4 regions of the Paenibacillus sp. FSL L8-0494 genome follow, and region 1 is predicted to be linked to each of the others. Evidence: predicted binding sites of a transcription regulator. Region 1 holds the regulator's gene; each other region holds the start of a gene.

Region 1 (4,781 bases):
CTTCACCCATTCGGGACCCATCCGAAAACCGATAAAATTGATAATAATACCGACCGCTCTGTTTATAAAAAAGCTGCCAAGCATACTCTCCGTTATATACTCCCGGCAGCAAGCGTTCAATCGTTATGTCCGGAAGATCAGCTTTGATAATGCCGCGTATTTGGGCTTCTGAGGTTCCTTTACTTAGTTCCTCAGCAAACACTGCGTCGTCGCCTTCAGCATATTTTCCATCTACCGTAAAGCGGACCCAGACCATAAGAGCAGTCCCGGCTTCATTTTTTCCTGTTAAAACCCAGTACACTGCATTTTCATCCCAAACCGATTTTTGTGCTTTGGTTACCTCTGTTAGACCCGCTCTGGTTTTGGCAACATCCTTGGCGATATCCCGCTCGTTCCATTGATCTTTCATAATATAGGCATAGAACTGGATAAGTCCAAACCCCAGGAGCAGAATCAGAACTGACCCCAGGAGGATCCATTTTTTCCTTTTCTTCAAGGTACAGCTCCCTTTCTAGTAATATATCTTTTTTGATTATATAACACACCCGCGTGTTTATCCAAAATTTCATAATTTTCTAGCTTTCCCAGCCTTTAAAATGTACAAAAGGCCGCAACTTTTGCTAAAAGCAAAAAGTCGCAGCCTATTATTTATTCGTTATTATCCAGACTTAACGCTTCAATAAACCTTCGAAGGCTTCTTGCGCTTTACGCCGGATAGCTTCCTCATCCAGGGTTAAGCATTGTCCATGCTTGATGACCTGTTTACCATTCACCCACACATGCTCAACATCCTTAGCGCTAGCAGAGTAAACTGCATGAGACAACAGATCTGTGTGTGGCAGCAAATGCGGCTGATCTATATCAATTGCAATGAAATCAGCTTTCATCCCAACAGCAAGTCTACCTACATTATTTAAAAAGATGGACTGGGCGCCATATTCTGTAGCCATACGTAGAGCTTCTGGAGCTGGAACAGCCGTTGGATCACCGCTGACACCCTTATGAATGAGAGCTGCAAGCCGCATCTCTTCAAACATATCCAAGTTATTGTTGCTTGCCGCGCCATCCGTGCCAAGAGACACCTTCACACCAGCTTTTAGAAGATCAGTAACCCGAGCCACTCCGCTAGCCAGCTTCAAATTACTGCCCGGATTATGAGAGACACCCACATTATGGCGAGCCAAGATCTCAATCTCTTCATCATTTAAATGAACACCATGTGCAACTATCGAGGGACGTGTGAACATTCCAAGCTTCTCTAAGTGAGCTACAGGACGCAACCCGTAATCCGCCACATTTTGTTCCACTTCACGTTTCGTTTCGGACATATGCGTATGCATCGGTAAATCCAGATCATGCGCTGCCTGCACGAACTTAACCAGGAAGTCCGGAGGGCAAGTATAAGGGGCGTGCGGCGAGATCATAGTAGTAATTCTACCGTCCGCCTTTCCATGCCAGTTACGGGCAAAAGAAATCGCTTCCGCAAGCTTGTGATTCTGTACATCCTCTGGACATAACCCGATCACACCACGCATCAATACGGAACGGATACCTGATAACTCAGCTACCTCAGCTACTCGGTCCATATGATCATACATATCGAGGAAGGTCGTAGTTCCACCCTTCAGCATTTCCAATACAGATAAGGAGGTTCCCCAGTATACATCATCACCGGTGAACTTTTCCTCCATCGGCCACATTTTCTCCTGAAGCCACACTTGTAGCGCTAAATCATCTCCATATCCACGCAGCAAAGACATCGCCGCATGACCATGTGTGTTTACAAGTCCAGGCATGAACAGCAGACGACTGCCATCAACCACTTGCACTCCAGCTTCCATCTGAGGCTCTTCTTTTCCTATGTAAGTGATTAAATCATCTTCAATAGTCATATATCCACTCAGAACCGGCTCATCCGTTCCCGGAGTCAGAAAATACCCGCCCTTAATTATCGTTTTATTGCTGTTCATGTTCGCTTTCTTCCTTTCCATCCCGCAAGTAATAAGCAAGACTTTGCAGATCAGTTGTAAAATCAGCTGCATGCACCCGGATATTCGGTGGTGTCTTCAGAATCACAGGGGCAAAGTTCAAAATCGCTTCAATCCCAGAAGAAATGAGAATATCTGCTACATTTTGAGCTTCTGAATCAGGTACGGTAATAATGGCAATGCGAATACCTTGCTCACGAATCGTGCTGCCTAGTTCATCCATTGGTTGCACAGTAAGGGAGTTGATCTTACGTCCAACCTTAGGAGCGTACGAATCAAATATAGCGGTGATTTTCATTGTATCTTTAAGATATGCATTGTAATTAGACAAGGCATGTCCGAGATTACCTGCCCCTACTAAAGCTACATTAAGCTGTTGATCCAGCTTCAGAATATGACGGATTTTCTCAATAAGATACGTTACATCATAGCCGATACCTTTTCTGCCGAAGTCACCAAAATACGCTAAATCCTTACGAATCTGTGCGGGATTAAGATCCAGCTTTTGTCCAAGTTCCTGAGAGGAAACTGTTAATATTTCGCGATTCTGGAGATCATTCAAAAAACGCAAATACACAGGTAGTCTGCGAACAACGGCTTCTGATATTTTATCCGATTTCATATTTTTCCTCCTAAAAATAGTAATGTTCTTGTGAAAATCCATATTCAAACGTATACCTCTCCTTATTAAGGGCGGTACTGTAACTTACCGCCCTTAAGGATAAGGAGGAGCTAAACTGAAGACGAGCATTTTAAGAAGCGCCGCCATCCTCTAGCCATTCCGCTATGCGGGGGACCATTTGATCAGTCAGCATATGCTCCATTTTGGGACCAGGCAATGAATAAAGGAAATACTTCCCGTAATGAGATTCAATAACCCTTGTATCATAAACAATAACTATTCCGCGATCCTGCGCCGTGCGAACCAGTCTTCCGAATCCCTGCTTAAAGCGAATAACCGCTTGAGGAACAGACAATTTCATGAACGGATTCTTCTTCTGAGCCTGCAATAACTCCGACTTCGCTTCCGCCAACGGGTGATTCGGCGGTTGAAACGGAAGTCTCACGATGGCCAGGCAAGTCAGTGCTTCACCTGGAATATCTACACCTTCCCAGAAGCTGCTCGTCCCCAGCAGAACGGATGCTGCACTGTCCTGAAAGCGGCGGATCAGCTTGCTCCGGCTGCCACCTTCCACGCCTTGACCAAGCACCGTAATCTCTTGTGAGGCCAAAGCCTCTTTAAGCGGATCATATACCTGACGCAGCATTTTATAAGAAGTAAACAGAACCAGCATCCGCCCACGTGTTGTTTTGGCAGCTTCTGCTAACGACTGTACGAGTGTATCGACAAATCGAGCATCGCCCACACTGCCCTTCACACTAGGAAAATCACGCGGTATAACTAGCAGCGCCTGCTCGCGATACTTAAAGGGAGAAGGAAGGAGTGAAGTCATTAGACGTCCCTCTTCCGCAGCTTCGTTAAGTCCGAGATTATCAATCATAAACTGAAAAGATTTATCTACAGACAGCGTCGCCGAGGTAAGCACGATGCTTTTTTTCTTATCGAAGAACAACTCTTTAAGCTGGCTGCTAACATCCACAGGGACGGCATACATCTGCAGTGATTTGCTGCGGTAATTTCCATTTGCCTCCAGCCAATATACTACATTATCGTCATTCAGCCCCATAAAGAATCTTACTTGCTCACGTATGGAAGCCAAATCCTTAAATAAACCGCTAATATCAGTAACAAGACTGTCTGCTGAGGATTGGCTTTCCTGGTCACGCATCTCATTAAGCATTTTATCACCCTTACGGATGATGTCGCTTAACGTCAGATTCATAGTGTTCTCAAGCGCAACTAATTCATCCCAATCCTTCGGCTTACGGGCGGGAAGCAAACGCATAACCAGTTGTCCCGCTTCCCCTGCTGCTGCATCACTGCGTTCCGGCAAAAGGCTGAACAGCTTGTCGCTGAGTGCATCCCAGGTTTCTTTGACAGTAAGCAGATCCGGGTAGATCCGATCGATGACTCCGCTCCATTCTGAAGCCTCTTCACTGCCTGACGACTGTAAGATCTGGCGCAGAGCAGGAAGCTGTCCGTTTCGGCTATCTTTATACAGTCGCGATAACGTGTGTGCCACAGTGAAATGCTTCATATGCATGCCAAGATGTTTACCAGCCACATCTTCTAAATGATGTGCTTCATCAATTACAAGATGCTCGTAAGCTGGAAGCAGCTGGTGCCCAGCTTTAACATCTGCGAATAGCTTGGAGTGGTTCGTAATGACCACGTCAGCAATCCCAGCTTCATGCTTGGCCCTATGATAATAGCATTTGCGGAACCAAGGACAGGAACGTCCCAGACAGGAATCGGTATCGCTTGCCACCGTCTCCCAGAAATCACCGCCCCGGCCGCTTAAATTCAGCTCTTCATCATCCCCTGATTCACTTTGAGTGAGCCATACGATCATCTGAGCTGCAGTAAGCGCATCTTCCCTTGGGCTTATAAAGTCCTTTTTATTAATTTTATGCTCAAACTTACGCAGACACAAATAATGTCCTCTTCCCTTAAAAATAGCAGCTTTAAACGGAAAAGGAACTACCTGCGTTAACAAAGGGATATCCCGCTCGCGCAATTGGTCCTGCAGATTAATGGTATGAGTGCTGACCATGACTTTTTCATTGGTGCGAACGCTTTGATAAATGGCAGGCAACAAATAACCGAGCGATTTACCGGTTCCTGTGCCCGCTTCGATCAGTAGGTGTTTGTCTTCGGCAAGTGCCGTCATC
Region 2 (4,781 bases), 3.9 Mb from region 1:
AGGGACGTAGTGTACTTGCTACAAAATTTTCTTTCTCCAGACGAAGTAAGAGGGGATAGATGCTCCCTTCCTTTGCGAACACGAAGCCACTAAGAGCAAGCTTTTCCATAATTTCATATCCGTATGTTTCCTCTTCATCAATGATTGCAAGAAGACATCCCTCAAGCACCCCTCTAACCATTTGAGTGAACACGTGCATTCCTCCAATTGTAGCCTCTAGCTATATTGTTCAACAAGGTACTGAGTAAATAAATAGGTAGCTTGTATTGCAAGCTACCTATTAAATACTATCCAATTGTTACTTGTAATGCAAGTCAAGATATTATCATTTGAGGAATATGTTTTTTGGAAAGTTACTTTATTTCGTTAATAATAGAACATACTGTAGCAATTGACGAGCGTAGCCCCTAGGCTCCGCTATAAAAAAATCGTGAAGATCTTCGTGGTCACACTTTTAGTCACAGTGCTTATTTTTTTCATGACGATGACACGAATACATAAATAAACCGCCCTGTTCGCAATGTTGCTAACAGGGCGGTTTGCTATGTCATAGAGGGCAGCTTGAAAGTTAGCAGTCAACCGGCACTCTACAAGTTATCTTGCACGTTTTTAAGGCTAACTCTTAATAGAGCAGTTACACAAAAAATAAGATTACTCTGCTACAACTTGTTTGCCTGCAATTCGGCCGAATGTGAAGATATCAGCGATGGCATTACCGCCAAGACGGTTTGCACCATGAATGACCCCTGTTACTTCACCTGCAGCGAACAACCCAGGGATGACTTCGCCTTTTTCATTCAATACGTGAGTCTTCTCGTCAATCACCAAGCCGCCCATTGTATGGTGAACGGAGGGTACAGCTTTTTCGATGTAGTAAGGGCCTTTTTCAAGAGATTTCAATCCACCGCGATGTTTGAAATCAAGGTCTTTACCTGTTTTCGCATAATCATTTACTTTATTAATCGTTTCTTTCAAAGTGTTCACGTCGATTTTGAAGAAATCAGCTGCCTCTTCAATCGTATCGGCTTTAAAGAGCAAGCCTTGTTTAACGAGTTGATCGTATTCGTCTTGATGAACTTCTATCGTTTTACCGATATCCTCAATCCCTTGATTCCATAATTGATACGTATATCCGCCCGTTTGGGCAAGAATTGCTTTAGAAATAACGTCACGACGTTCTAATTCCTCAACGAAGCGCTTGCCTTCTTGGTTAATCAGGATCGCACCATCGAAGCGGGAGTCTGCAACCAGGGAAATAACACCTGTCTCAGGATTACAGATTGGATACGTTTGAATATTCTCCATGTTTGTCAGCTTGGCGCCAATCGTTTCTGCCATAACGATACCGTCACCTGTAGATCCTGGTGTATCGGTAGTCATATATTTTTCATCCATTTTAGGGTTATACTTTTTACGCATCTCTACATTGGATCCAAAACCACCGGTAGCGATGATGACGCCTTTGTTCGCATGAAATGTGATCTTGTCGCCAGTACCTGAAGTCGCAGTTACACCTGTTACTTTGCCGCTTTCGTCCTTCAGCAAGGTTTCGGCTTTCATATTCGTTTTGATCGTGATTTGATCAGCGTCTGTTTTGGCTTTTAACTTAGTAATCAATTCAACACCTGTATGACCTACAGGAATCAACGCACGTTTTCTGGAATGGCCTCCAAATTGGAACAGATGATCAGGTAAGAACTCTACCTTGATATCATCGCGCAGCCATTCGGCAGATGCTAGAGCATTGTCGGCAAGAATACGAACCATCTTTGGATCCCCGAGGTTGTCTCCGCCTTTCATCGTATCATCATAGAACAAGTCAGCCGTGTCATCAGTGATGCCAAGAGCACGTTCAACCCAGTTGTCCGGCGCATTCATCTCACCACCGGAGATCAATGTGTTGCCGCCAACAGCTGGCATTTTCTCGAGCAGAACTACATTAGCTCCAGCGCTCTTCGCTTCGATAGCCGCACTAAAGCCAGCACCCCCGGCACCGATGACAACAACATCATAGGTTTGCTCGACTTCTTCTTTGTCTTTGCTTCCACTGACTGCAGCGCCAGCGACAAGGGTAAGTCCAGACTTCGTAATTGCATCTTGAATGGCTTCGAGATATCCTTTGCTTGTAACTGTAGATCCACTAATGGCATCAACTTTTGCGCTGTTAGTTGCCATGACATCTTGCTTGAGCTGCGTATAAACAGGTTCTGCAAGTACTTCATTTTCCTTATGCTCTGTCACTTTAATGTCAGTGATCTTGTTATCTAATAAGGAGACTTGTACTTTAATATCGCCATGTTTACCTTGCCCAACTCCTTCAAAGACTTGAACTCCGTTTGCATCTGCAGCGGGTTCTGCATCTTTACTGCCGCAGGCAGCAAGCGTGAACATAAGACTGAGGACTAGTAGAATAGATAACAGCTTTTTCGTGTGAGTTCGCATAATATCTCCTTCATTCTGTTGTGAATTGGTTACATACACTAGGGAGAGGAAGATTTGCTAGGCAAATCCTTTATCTCTAGCCTAGACATGAATGTTATTTCATGTGAAAATATGCACAAGACCTATTATAGATTTAGTACAGCATTATGTATTTGCACAGATTAGTGTTTTTTTGTCTTTTTCGGGCATGTAAGAAACGGATATTGTGAAGGGCTATGATTACAATGAAATCAATTCACTTAAAAATTACGTTAATCGCAGGAGGCTGCTTCTTGCTGCTGTTCGTTGCATTGCTTGTAACAATATATTTGGAGATGAACCATACGGTTGTCCCTTTGAATAAGAACTTAACGCAGCAAGTGGTTACTGCACGCAGCGACCAGATTGATTATTGGTTTAATCAGCGCATTGGAGAGATAGACATGCTTGCTTCTCTAGCTTCGGACCATCAGTGGACACGAGATGAATTGCTGCAAGAGTTCGATAAGTTCGAGGCGAAGAAGCAAGTAGAGTACGAATCCATACGTGTGGTGGATATTCACGGAAATTCCTGGTCAGCAAGGGACAAGCCTTTTTCGATACTAAACCGACCCTACTATCGAAAACTGCTGAATTCAGATTCCAATTATGTGGTGAGCAATCCGATCGTATCCAAAGCGAATGCAGCCGAAATCGTCGTCATTCTTTATCGTGTTAATCCATCGGTGAATGATGAGGTAGCTTATATTGCCGCAGCCGTCTCCGTTAAGAAGATGAAGGAGATTGCTCAAGATGTAATGCTATATGACCAGTCAGGCCAGCTTATCATCGATTGCAGAGAGCTGGGTGAAGGAGATGGAGCGGAGGAGGCAGCAGATAAGAAGAACATGAGTGTATTTGAGGCTCCAATTCAAAATGTGGAAGGCTGGAAGCTAGTACTCGAAGTACCGAATTCAAGTCTATCGCTAGCGGTGATCAAAACCCAGCGGACTGCATTGCTGGTAGGCGTTCTTATCGGTAGTGCGTTTATCGTCTTTCTGATGCTGCTTGCTTCTTCCATTATTCGTCCAATTCAGTCGCTTCGTCAGGTAATGGAAAATGTGCAGAACGGCAACCAAACCATACGTGCAGATGTTACGCGCTCGGATGAGATCGGCGATCTTGGACGAAGCTTCAATGACATGCTTGTTCAATTATACGCTGTGGAGCAGGACCGAAAGGAGATGGAACTCAGACTGATTCATGAGCAGATCAAGCCGCACTTTTTATACAACACATTGGATACGATCCAGTGGATGGCAACGGAACATGGAGCAGACAATGTGGTGGAGATGGTGGAAGCGCTTAGCGCGTATTTCCGATTAGGGCTTGGCACAGGCAGTCCCTACATTCTGCTTGATCAGGAGTTGTACCATGTCGAGAGTTATCTTCATATTCAAGGTGTGCGATATGAGGAGATTCTGGACTACGAGCTACGATATGATGAAAAGCTTGCTCAGTGCCAAGTCGTTCGCTTCATGCTGCAGCCTTTGGTGGAAAATGCGATTTATCACGGGATTAAGCCACTTGGGGATCAAAAGTGCAAAATTTCGATTACAGCATATAAACAGGCCGATTATTTGGTCATTAAGGTTGAAAATAATGGGGTTATGATTCCGCAAGAGAAGCTTGAACAGATGAATCAAGCCCTTCTTGATGATACATATGATCGTTCTGCCACAGGCTTTGGGCTATACAGTGTAAACCATCGCATTCGACTAGCTTACGGGATGCCATATGGCCTTGCAGTGAAGAGCGAAGATGGCATTACCGTTATGGTCATTCGAATACCTTTGGACGGGGAGTGGAATGAAGATGTGGAAGATTGTCATCGTCGATGATGAAACGATCATTCGCAAAGGCTTGCGACAATACATTGAGGAGAGTCCGTATCTTTTTGAGGTTGCAGGAGAAGCGAAAAGTGCAAACGAAGCATTGAATATGGTGGAGGAAGCCCCACCACATGTATGTCTTGTGGACATCAACATGCCGAATATGAATGGGCTCGATCTGATGAATATATTGCGCGAACGCTGCCCGTCGGTTCTGGTTGTCATCATCAGCGGGTACGATAACTTTGAATATGCGCGTCAAGCCGTGCAACTGCAAGCATTCGATTATGTATTGAAACCTGTGCCGAAGAGTGATCTGAACAAGCTGCTTCATCGGATCGATGAGCATCTTCAGGCAAAATATCCTTTGCATTCACATGAAAGCAGGGTGGATAAAGAGCGGGAGCTTCCCGGGTATACAGGGGATGGAACAGTGCTTATCCAAAAAGTGACCGAGTATATTGACAGTCATTATCAGGATCCGGAGCT
Region 3 (4,781 bases), 290 kb from region 1:
CCAAAAGCTGCGGATTATTTCAAGTCTAAACGGATTGATTTCTGCTGTGGAGGCGCCAAACCTCTTGCTGAAGCAGCTGTAGAGCGTCGACTAGATCAAGAGATGATCATTAGTGATCTCAACAAGCTGTTCGAGGAATATCCGGTACCACAAGAAGAACTCGCATGGAACACAGCACCTTCTGCAGAGTTAATCGACCATATTGTGAGTAAACATCACCATTACCTGCGGGAAGAGCTGCCCCTGATTAGCCAAAATGTAACTAAGGTATACCGAGTTCATGGCGGAGATTCACCTCATTTAGAAGAGTTATATAGTTTGTTTAATGCACTCAAGGAAGATCTGCTTCAGCATACAGCTAAAGAAGAGGAAGATGAGTTTCCGAAATTATTAGCGTATGATGCCAATCCAAGTGAAGAAGGGCTGACCACACTTCGCGAGGCATTATTTGAACTTGAGAGTGAACATGACACAGCAGGCGATATATTGAGACAAATACGCAAAATAACAGATGATTTCACCCCACCGGCTCATGCTTGTACAACCTATCGTTTGACTTATGCCCGGCTAGAGGAGCTGGAGAGCATGACTTTTGAACATGTTCATCTGGAGAATAATATATTGTTCCCTAGATTCCAGTAGAAAAAATGAGTTTTCAAAGAGTCCCTTAGGGGACTTTTTTTATATTTGAGAACAAAGCTTATTTACGTTATTCTTAAATAGACAGTATGCATAACTTACTACAAGCCTGAGACGCTGTGTGGTCATTAGGCGGGACAAGGCGGTGTCACTATGCCCACGAAATATATGTGGAGGTTGTTACTAGGATTAGTCATCGTATTCATAATAGGTGGATGTTCGACTCTTGCTGACGTTAATAATGAAGGGAATAATGGCTTAGCAGGATCAGACGGGCCTACGCTTTCGCTTATCGTTGCGGGAAATGACTTGCTGACCAACCCTTTGGACAAGCAGCTTAGCGAGAGCTACAGAAAAGGGATAACGATCTTTGACCTACTGAAAGGTAGTGGGAAGGCCACCTTTTCTGAGGATAACACAAGCATTCTAACGGTAAATAATATTTCACTCAGTCCAGGAATGAATTGGGAGCTGCAAATGGATGGGGAGACCATTGGATCTGAGGATTGGGGTCGAACCGTCGGGCATGAATCAAAATTAGTAATTACGGCGATGTCTAAGGAACAAGAGGAACCCCTTCAAATTGTGTTGTTGACCGTGAATGGCGGAAGTGAGCAAGTGAATTTGAATCATTCATATGTTATGGGATTTACTGAAGATTTAACAGTGAGAGGTTTGTTGAAGAACAGCAGTGTGGTGCAGTTGACCGAAGACAACAAAAAGGTGTTATCCATTGGTGATTATACTCCTCTTAGCAATGAAGTTTGGAAGATGAAGGTGAATGGGAAGCAGCTGCTTGAGAATGGAATGGACATGAAGCTTAGAGTGCAGGATGAATTGGAGATTTTATTGGCTATACGTTAAAAAAAGTACATAAATGCCAGATCTACGGTTATTCAGAACCTGTGATCTGGCTTTTTTTATTAGAATTTAGAACCTAACAAAGTTGTCTTATTTTTATGTGAAAACATTCACATTTAATGTGACTGTAATCACAATCTCTCTTAAATTTTGAAATGTATAATTTCATTATGTAGAAGAGAAGTTGAAGCAAAGTTCAACAAGAACGGATAAGACTGAGGAGGCACCTAACTATGGCAGCGAAGAGAGAAAAATTAATATTAGTCGGCAACGGTATGGCAGGCATAGGTACGCTAGAGCAAATATTGAAGCTAGGTGGAGCTTATGACATTACGGTCTTTGGAAGCGAACCTCACCCCAATTATAATCGGATCATGTTGTCCTATGTTCTCGAAGGCAGCAAAACCATCAACGATATCATCCTAAACGACTGGAACTGGTATGAAGATAACAACATTACCTTGCATACAGGAACAACAGTTACGCGAATTGACGAGCATTCCAAGCAAGTAATTGCGGATAACGGTATGGCTGTTTCTTACGATAAAGTGATTATTGCAACGGGTTCGAATTCATTTATTTTACCTGTACCTGGTTGTGATAAGGAAGGCGTAGTGGGTTTCCGGGATATTGCAGATTGTGATGCGATGCTAGCTGCGGCTAAACAATACAACAAAGCGGCGGTAATCGGCGGGGGCTTACTTGGATTGGAAGCGGCAAAGGGTCTTGTGAACCTTGGCATGGACGTTACTGTAGTGCATCTGATGGAAGATCTAATGGAGCGCCAGCTTGATCGTAATGCCTCCTCTATGTTGCAAGCTGAGCTAGAGCGTCAAGGCGTGAAATTTGCCATGGGCAAACAAACAGTAGAATTGACAGGGGAACAGAGAGTAAGTGGTTTACAATTTAGTGATGGCACTACACTTGCAGCTGATTTTGTAGTTATGGCTGTAGGCATCAAACCGAATATAACTGTGGCAAAAGAAAGCGGAATTGCTGTTAATCGTGGGATTGTAGTGGACGATTATTTGCAGACCTCTATGCAGAATGTATATTCCATTGGCGAATGTGCCGAACATCGCGGAGTTTGTTACGGATTAGTAGCGCCGCTCTTCGAGCAGGGTATGGTTCTAGCTAAACATCTCTGCGGAAGCGATACAAATCCATATGAAGGTTCTATTGTCTCCACCAAATTAAAAATTTCCGGTGTGGATGTATTTTCTGCAGGTGAGTTTATGGATTCCCCTGAGCACACTGTAATCTCAAGCAAAGATGAATGGAAGCGAACCTATAAGAAAATTCTGCTCAAAGACAATGTCATTGTTGGTGCAGTCCTGTTCGGGGATGTGACGGAATCGGCTAACCTGCAAAAGTTAGTAAAACAAGGTGCTGTAATGACTGATGAGATTTATACAGAGGTCATGGGTACGGGCTGCTGCGGAAGCGGAGCCAAAAAGAGCACATCTGTAGAAGCTATGGCGGACGAAGAAATCGTTTGTGGCTGTAATGGGGTTACGAAAAAAGCGATTGTGGATGCGGTCATAGAAAATGGTTTTACTACTGTGGACGAGATCAAAGCATGTACAGGAGCGACGCGTTCTTGCGGAGGTTGTAAACCGGTTGTAGAACAAATTTTACAATTTGTCCTGGGTGATAGTTTTGAGCAGTCTGCCAAGCAAGGTATCTGTAGCTGTACAACGCTTAGCCGGGATGAGATTGTTGCTGAGATTACAGCTAAAGGTCTTAGTACTACTAAAGAGGTTATGCATGTACTGGGTTGGAAACAAGAGGAAGGCTGCTCTAAATGCCGTCCGGCGATTAACTATTATCTGGGGATGCTAAATCCGGATACACATCAAGATGAGAAGGAATCACGTTTTGTTAATGAACGTATGGGAGCCAATATTCAGAAAGACGGAACCTATACCGTTATTCCACGCATGTACGGCGGGGTAACGACACCAGAGGATTTGAAGAAAATCGCTGATGTCTCCCTTAAATATGATGTAAAAGTTGTGAAGGTGACTGGTGGGCAACGCCTGGATCTAATCGGGGTGAAAAAAGAGGATCTGCCGAAGGTATGGGAAGAGCTCGATATGCCATCAGGTTATGGTTATGCCAAATCGCTACGTACGGTTAAGACTTGTGTGGGTTCACAGTTCTGCCGTTTTGGCACACAGGATTCGCTGGGAATGGGCGCGCTCATAGAACGTAAGTATGAACGTCTTGATTTTCCTGCCAAGTTTAAAATAGCTGTCAACGGCTGCCCACGTAACTGTGCGGAATCCTGCACGAAGGATATTGGCATCGTCGGTAATGACGGCGGTTGGGAAGTATTTATCGGTGGCAACGGTGGGATCAAGCCACGGATCGCTGACTCCTTCTGCAAAATTAAGACCGATGAAGAGTTGATCGAAGTGTGCTCCGCTGTGATGCAATATTACCGTGAGACCGGCAATTATTTGGAGAGAACCTCCGAGTGGGTTGAGCGTATGGGACTTGAGCAGATTCAAATGGTCATTTTGAATAATGAAGATAACCGCAAAGAGCTGGCTGCACGGATTGACTTTGCTCTGACTCAGGTGACGGATCCTTGGAAAAAAATGCTCAATGATAGCGGCACTCGTACTGCACTTTTTGAAGAAACAAGAGTCTAGCGGATATAACGCACACAGAAGGGGAGAGACCAATGAATAAGACCACACAAACGTATGCAATAGGCTCAGTACAGGATTTCCTGCTGCAGATTGGCCGTGTAGTGATTGCTGGAGATGTTGAACTGGCTGTATTTCGTGCCTCTGACGGAGCCATCTATGCAGTAGAGAATCGTAGTCCTCATCCTAAGGGTGGCCCGCTTGCGGAAGGGATCGTGTCAGGTCACTATCTGTACGATCCACTGTACGATTGGAAAATCGATCTACGCACGGGTGAGGTGCAGGCACCAGACCAAGGTAGTGTGGTGACTTATCCAGTCACACTGGACGGAGAGAAAGTTACAGTGAGCGTGTAGACACCGAAGAGTGTAGTAATAGATTTAATAGAAAACGGTGGGGTGGAGTATTATGTTTACGCAAAGTGTGGAGAGCATCGTAGAGACGGCAGTCAGTAAGCGGGACAAAATGAATGAAAGCTTGCCAAGATATTTTCTAGCAGCCCTGTTGGCAGGTGCTTATGTAGGCATTGGGATTATCCTTATTTTCTCTCTAGGAGCACCGCTAGCAGCTGCTAAATCACCTTTCCAACCGCTTATTATGGGCACATCCTTCGGCATCGCCTTGACG
Region 4 (4,781 bases), 270 kb from region 1:
TAGAAGAAACTGGCCGCGGGGTTTACGAAGACAAAATTACTAAAAACATCTTCTCGACAGAATATATCTGGCACGGAATTAAATACGATAAAACAGTAGGCGTTATTGAAGACAATGCTTATGAAAGCTTCCAAAAAATTGCTGAGCCCGTCGGAATTGTAATGGGTATCACACCGGTAACCAACCCTACATCCACCACGATGTTTAAAGCGTTGATTTCGATTAAGACACGGAACCCTATTATATTCGGTTTCCACCCATCTGCGCAAGAGTGTAGTGCAGCAGCTGCTAGAATTCTTCATGATGCGGCTGTAAAAGCTGGCGCACCTGAGAATTGTATCCAATGGATTGAAATGCCAACGATGGACAAAACAAACGCTTTGATGAACAACCCTGACGTTGCACTTATTCTCGCAACAGGCGGTTCTGCAATGGTAAAAGCAGCTTATAGCTGTGGTAAACCAGCTCTTGGCGTAGGTCCTGGTAACGTACCTGCATTCATCGAAAAGAGCGCGGATATCGATCAAGCCGTAACGGACATCATTCTTTCCAAAACATTTGATAATGGTATGATCTGTGCTTCCGAGCAAGCTGTTATTATCGAAGAACCAATCTTTGATCAAGTGAAAAAGAAAATGATCGCTAATGGCTGCTACTTTGTTAACAAAGAAGAAGCTGCCAAACTTACTAGCGGCGCTATGAACGTTGATAAATGTGCGGTTAACCCAGCAATCGTTGGACAATCCGCAGTGAAAATTGCTGAAATGTGCGGCATTCAAGTTCCTGCCGGCACTAAGATTCTGGTAGCAGAACTTGAAGGTGTAGGCACTAAATATCCATTGTCCGCTGAAAAATTGAGTCCTGTGCTTGCTTGCTACAAAGTTAAAAACGCAGATCAAGGTATCGAACGCGCAGCACAAGTTGTTGAATTTGGTGGTATGGGCCATAGTTCGGCTATCCACTCCAACAACGAAGAAGTAATCATGAAGTTCTCCAACCGTCTGCAAACAGGACGTATTCTCGTTAACTCGCCTTCCACTCATGGTGCGATCGGCGATATCTATAACACTAACATCCCTTCGTTGACGCTGGGCTGCGGATCTTATGGTCGTAACTCCGTGTCGCAAAACGTTACAGCAATTAATTTGATCAACGTGAAAAGGGTGAATCGTCGTACCGTGAATATGCAATGGTTTAAAGTACCTGACAAGATCTATTTCGAAAAAGGCGCTACTCAGTACCTGACCAAAATGCCTGATATCACACGTGTCGCAATTATCACTGACCCAATGATGGTTAAGCTCGGATATGTTGAGAGAGTTGAACATTACCTGCGTCAACGCCAAACTCCTGTAGCGATCGAAGTGTTCTCGGAAGTTGAACCAGATCCATCGACAACTACAGTTGAAAAAGGTACAGCAATGATGAACAGATTCCAACCGGACTGCATCATCGCACTTGGTGGTGGTTCCCCAATGGATGCTGCAAAAGGAATGTGGTTATTCTATGAACATCCAGACGCAGACTTTAACGGTCTGAAACAAAAATTCATGGATATCCGTAAACGGGTTTACAAATTCCCTAAACTTGGAAACAAAGCTAAGTTTGTAGCGATTCCAACTACTTCGGGTACGGGTTCGGAAGTAACATCTTTCGCAGTTATTACCGATAAAACAACTGAACAACACACTAAATATCCTTTGGCTGACTACGAGCTAACTCCAGACGTAGCTATCATTGATCCAGAGTTCGTATATAGCTTGCCAAAAACTGCTGTAGCTGATACAGGTATGGACGTATTGACACATGCCATCGAAGCTTATGTATCTGTTATGGCGAGTGACTACACTGATGGTCTGGCAATTAAAGCAATCCAATTGGTATTCCAATACCTTGAAAAATCGGCGCTTGAAGGCGACAGAGTTGCCCGTGAAAAAATGCATAACGCATCAACACTTGCTGGTATGGCCTTTGCTAATGCTTTCCTGGGTATTAACCACAGTTTGGCGCATAAATGGGGCGGTCAATATCACACTGCTCACGGTCGTACTAATGCGATCCTTATGCCACACGTTATTCGTTACAATGCTAAGAAACCTACGAAGTTCGCTTCGTTCCCTAAATATTCACACTTCGTAGCTGACGAGCGTTATGCAGAAATCGCCCGTATTCTGGGATTGCCAGCTCGCACAACTGAAGAAGGTGTAACTAGCCTGATCAATGCTATTCGCGATATGAACAAAAAACTGGGTATCGAAGAATCCTTCCAACAACTGGGCTTTGATCCTAAGGATTTTGAATCCCGTGTAGATTACTTGGCTGACCGTGCATTTGAAGATCAATGTACAACTGCCAATCCTAAGCTGCCACTGGTATCTGAACTTGCAGATGTATACCGTAATGCTTTCTACGGAAGATTTGATAATTAATATTTGGTTAAGTAGATAATAGGATGGTTGTGGACTAGATATAAGTGACAAATATCACCGGAAAGGTGATATTTGTCACAGTCTATTTATAGAAAATAAACTAAAATGTTTATATAAACAACGGTCCCATACATGGAACAATGATTGTGAATTTTCGAACAACCATATCTTTCTTGGGATCACGAGACACGGGATCAACCTTCAAGCCCGCGATCTCTACAAATATTATAAATATAGATGGAGGGATTTAGCATGTCGGTGATTGAAAAAGATGTACAAGAAGTGAAATCCGGTTGGAGAAGTTTTACAAAAGGTAAATGGTCCAGAAAAGTTGACGTTAACAACTTTATCGCAAGTAACATTAAGCCTTATGAAGGAAACGAAGAATTCCTCGTAGGACCTACTAGTAACACAACTGAACTATGGAAGATTATTTCCCAATTGAGCAAGGAAGAAAGAGAAAGAGGCGGCGTATGGGATGTTTCCCTAGATACTGTCTCCACAATCACTTCACATGCTCCAGGCTACATTGACAAAGACAAGGAACAAATTGTAGGCGTACAGACTGACGCTCCTTTCAAACGTTCCATCCAGCCATTTGGCGGGATCAAGATGATGGTTGATGCTACGAAAGCTTATGGCTTCGAGCTTCCACAAAACATCGTTGACATGTTTACGAACATTCGCAAAACGCATAACCAAGGCGTATTTGATGCATATACACCAGACATGAGAGCTGTGCGTAAATCCGGCGTAATTACAGGTCTTCCTGATGCTTACGGCCGCGGACGCATCATCGGCGACTACCGCCGCATTGCTCTATACGGTATTGATTTCCTCATTAAAGACAAAAAACAACAACAAACTGAGCTTGAAGTTGATTCCATGACTGAAGATATCATTCGTTTGCGTGAAGAGCTGTCCGAGCAAATTCGTGCACTTGGCGAATTGAAAGAAATGGCAGCCGCTCATGGAATGGATATTTCCAGACCAGCGACCAACTTCAAAGAAGCTACTCAATGGGTATACTTCGGATATCTGGCAGCAGTTAAAGAGCAAAATGGTGCAGCGATGTCCCTAGGCCGTGTGTCCTCTTTCTTGGACATCTATGCAGAACGCGATATTGCTGAAGGTACTTTGACTGAAGAACAAGTACAAGAAATCGTCGATCATTTCGTAATGAAACTGCGTATCGTGAAATTCTTGCGTACACCTGACTATAATGATCTGTTCTCCGGTGACCCAACATGGGTAACTGAATCCATCGGTGGTATGGCTGAAGACGGAACAACTCGTGTTACCAAGAACAGCTTCCGTTTCTTGAACACCCTGTACAACTTGGGTCCAGCTCCGGAACCAAACTTAACTGTACTGTGGTCCGAAAAATTGCCTGAAGCCTTCAAAAAATATTGTGCTAAGGTTTCCATTGAAACTAGTGCAATTCAGTATGAAAATGACGATGTAATGCGTCCATACTGGGGTGAAGATTATGCGATTGCTTGCTGCGTATCTCCAATGCGTATCGGTAAACAAATGCAGTTCTTCGGCGCTCGTGCCAACCTGGCAAAAGCATTGCTGTATGCTATCAATGGTGGTATAGACGAAAAATCCGGAGCACAAGTTGGACCGGAATTCCCAGCGATCACTTCTGAATATCTGGATTATGACGAAGTAATGAAACGTTTCAAACCGATGATGGAGTGGTTGGCTAAAACTTATGTTAACACTTTGAACATCATTCACTATATGCATGACAAATATTCTTACGAACGTATCGAAATGGCGCTGCATGACCGTGACATTCTGCGTACGATGGCTTGTGGTATTGCTGGGCTGTCCGTTGCAGCTGACTCACTAAGCGCAATTAAATACGCCAAAGTAAAACCTATTCGTAACGAACAAGGTATTGCGATCGACTTCGAAACCGAAGGCGAATTCCCTTGCTACGGTAACAATGACGATGCTGTAGACAGCATCGCAGTAGAATTGGTTGAAACCTTCATGACTATGATCCGTAAAAACAAAACATATCGTGATTCTGTGCCAACTCAATCGGTACTGACCATTACTTCGAATGTAGTGTACGGTAAGAAGACAGGTACTACACCTGACGGACGTAAGAAAGGTGAACCTTTCGCACCGGGTGCTAACCCAATGCACGGACGTGACAAGAAAGGCGCCTTGGCTTCCCTGAACTCTGTAGCTAAACTGCCTTACTCCGATGCACAAGATGGTATCTCTAACACGTTCTCCATCGTACCTAAGGCACTTGGTAAAGACGAGGATTCCCGTAAGTCTAACCTGGTACACATGATGGATGGATACTTCCATAACAACGCTCAGCATTTGAAT

Evidence for each region. Region 1 encodes Rex, which represses fermentation and respiration genes when NADH is low (regulators of the CRP and FNR family bind a similar motif). Its sites were predicted from a motif close to TTGTGAAATATTTCACAA; they were not measured.
Region 2: a site for Rex is predicted at 2,544-2,561, ahead of NYE35_RS03790 (flavocytochrome c). Genes of this name have one in related genera too.
Region 3: a site for Rex is predicted at 1,599-1,616, ahead of nirB (nitrite reductase large subunit NirB). Genes of this name have one in related genera too.
Region 4: a site for Rex is predicted at 2,574-2,591, ahead of pflB (formate C-acetyltransferase). Genes of this name have one in related genera too.

The regions. Positions count from the first base shown of each region.
Region 1 is NZ_JBBOPQ010000001.1:4,693,329-4,698,109, forward strand. It holds gene NYE35_RS21300 (cell wall elongation regulator TseB-like domain-containing protein) at 1-496, opposite strand, end outside; gene NYE35_RS21305 (amidohydrolase) at 669-1,970, opposite strand; gene NYE35_RS21310 (redox-sensing transcriptional repressor Rex) at 1,957-2,610, opposite strand; gene dinG (ATP-dependent DNA helicase DinG) at 2,741-4,781, opposite strand, start outside.
Region 2 is NZ_JBBOPQ010000001.1:830,963-835,743, forward strand. It holds gene NYE35_RS03785 (PadR family transcriptional regulator) at 1-181, opposite strand, end outside; gene NYE35_RS03790 (flavocytochrome c) at 652-2,442, opposite strand; gene NYE35_RS03795 (histidine kinase) at 2,715-4,301, shown strand; gene NYE35_RS03800 (response regulator transcription factor) at 4,276-4,781, shown strand, end outside.
Region 3 is NZ_JBBOPQ010000001.1:4,981,401-4,986,181, reverse strand. It holds gene ric (iron-sulfur cluster repair di-iron protein) at 1-642, shown strand, start outside; gene NYE35_RS22630 (hypothetical protein) at 793-1,503, shown strand; gene nirB (nitrite reductase large subunit NirB) at 1,734-4,157, shown strand; gene nirD (nitrite reductase small subunit NirD) at 4,190-4,510, shown strand; gene NYE35_RS22615 (formate/nitrite transporter family protein) at 4,563-4,781, shown strand, end outside.
Region 4 is NZ_JBBOPQ010000001.1:4,961,383-4,966,163, reverse strand. It holds gene adhE (bifunctional acetaldehyde-CoA/alcohol dehydrogenase) at 1-2,429, shown strand, start outside; gene pflB (formate C-acetyltransferase) at 2,682-4,781, shown strand, end outside.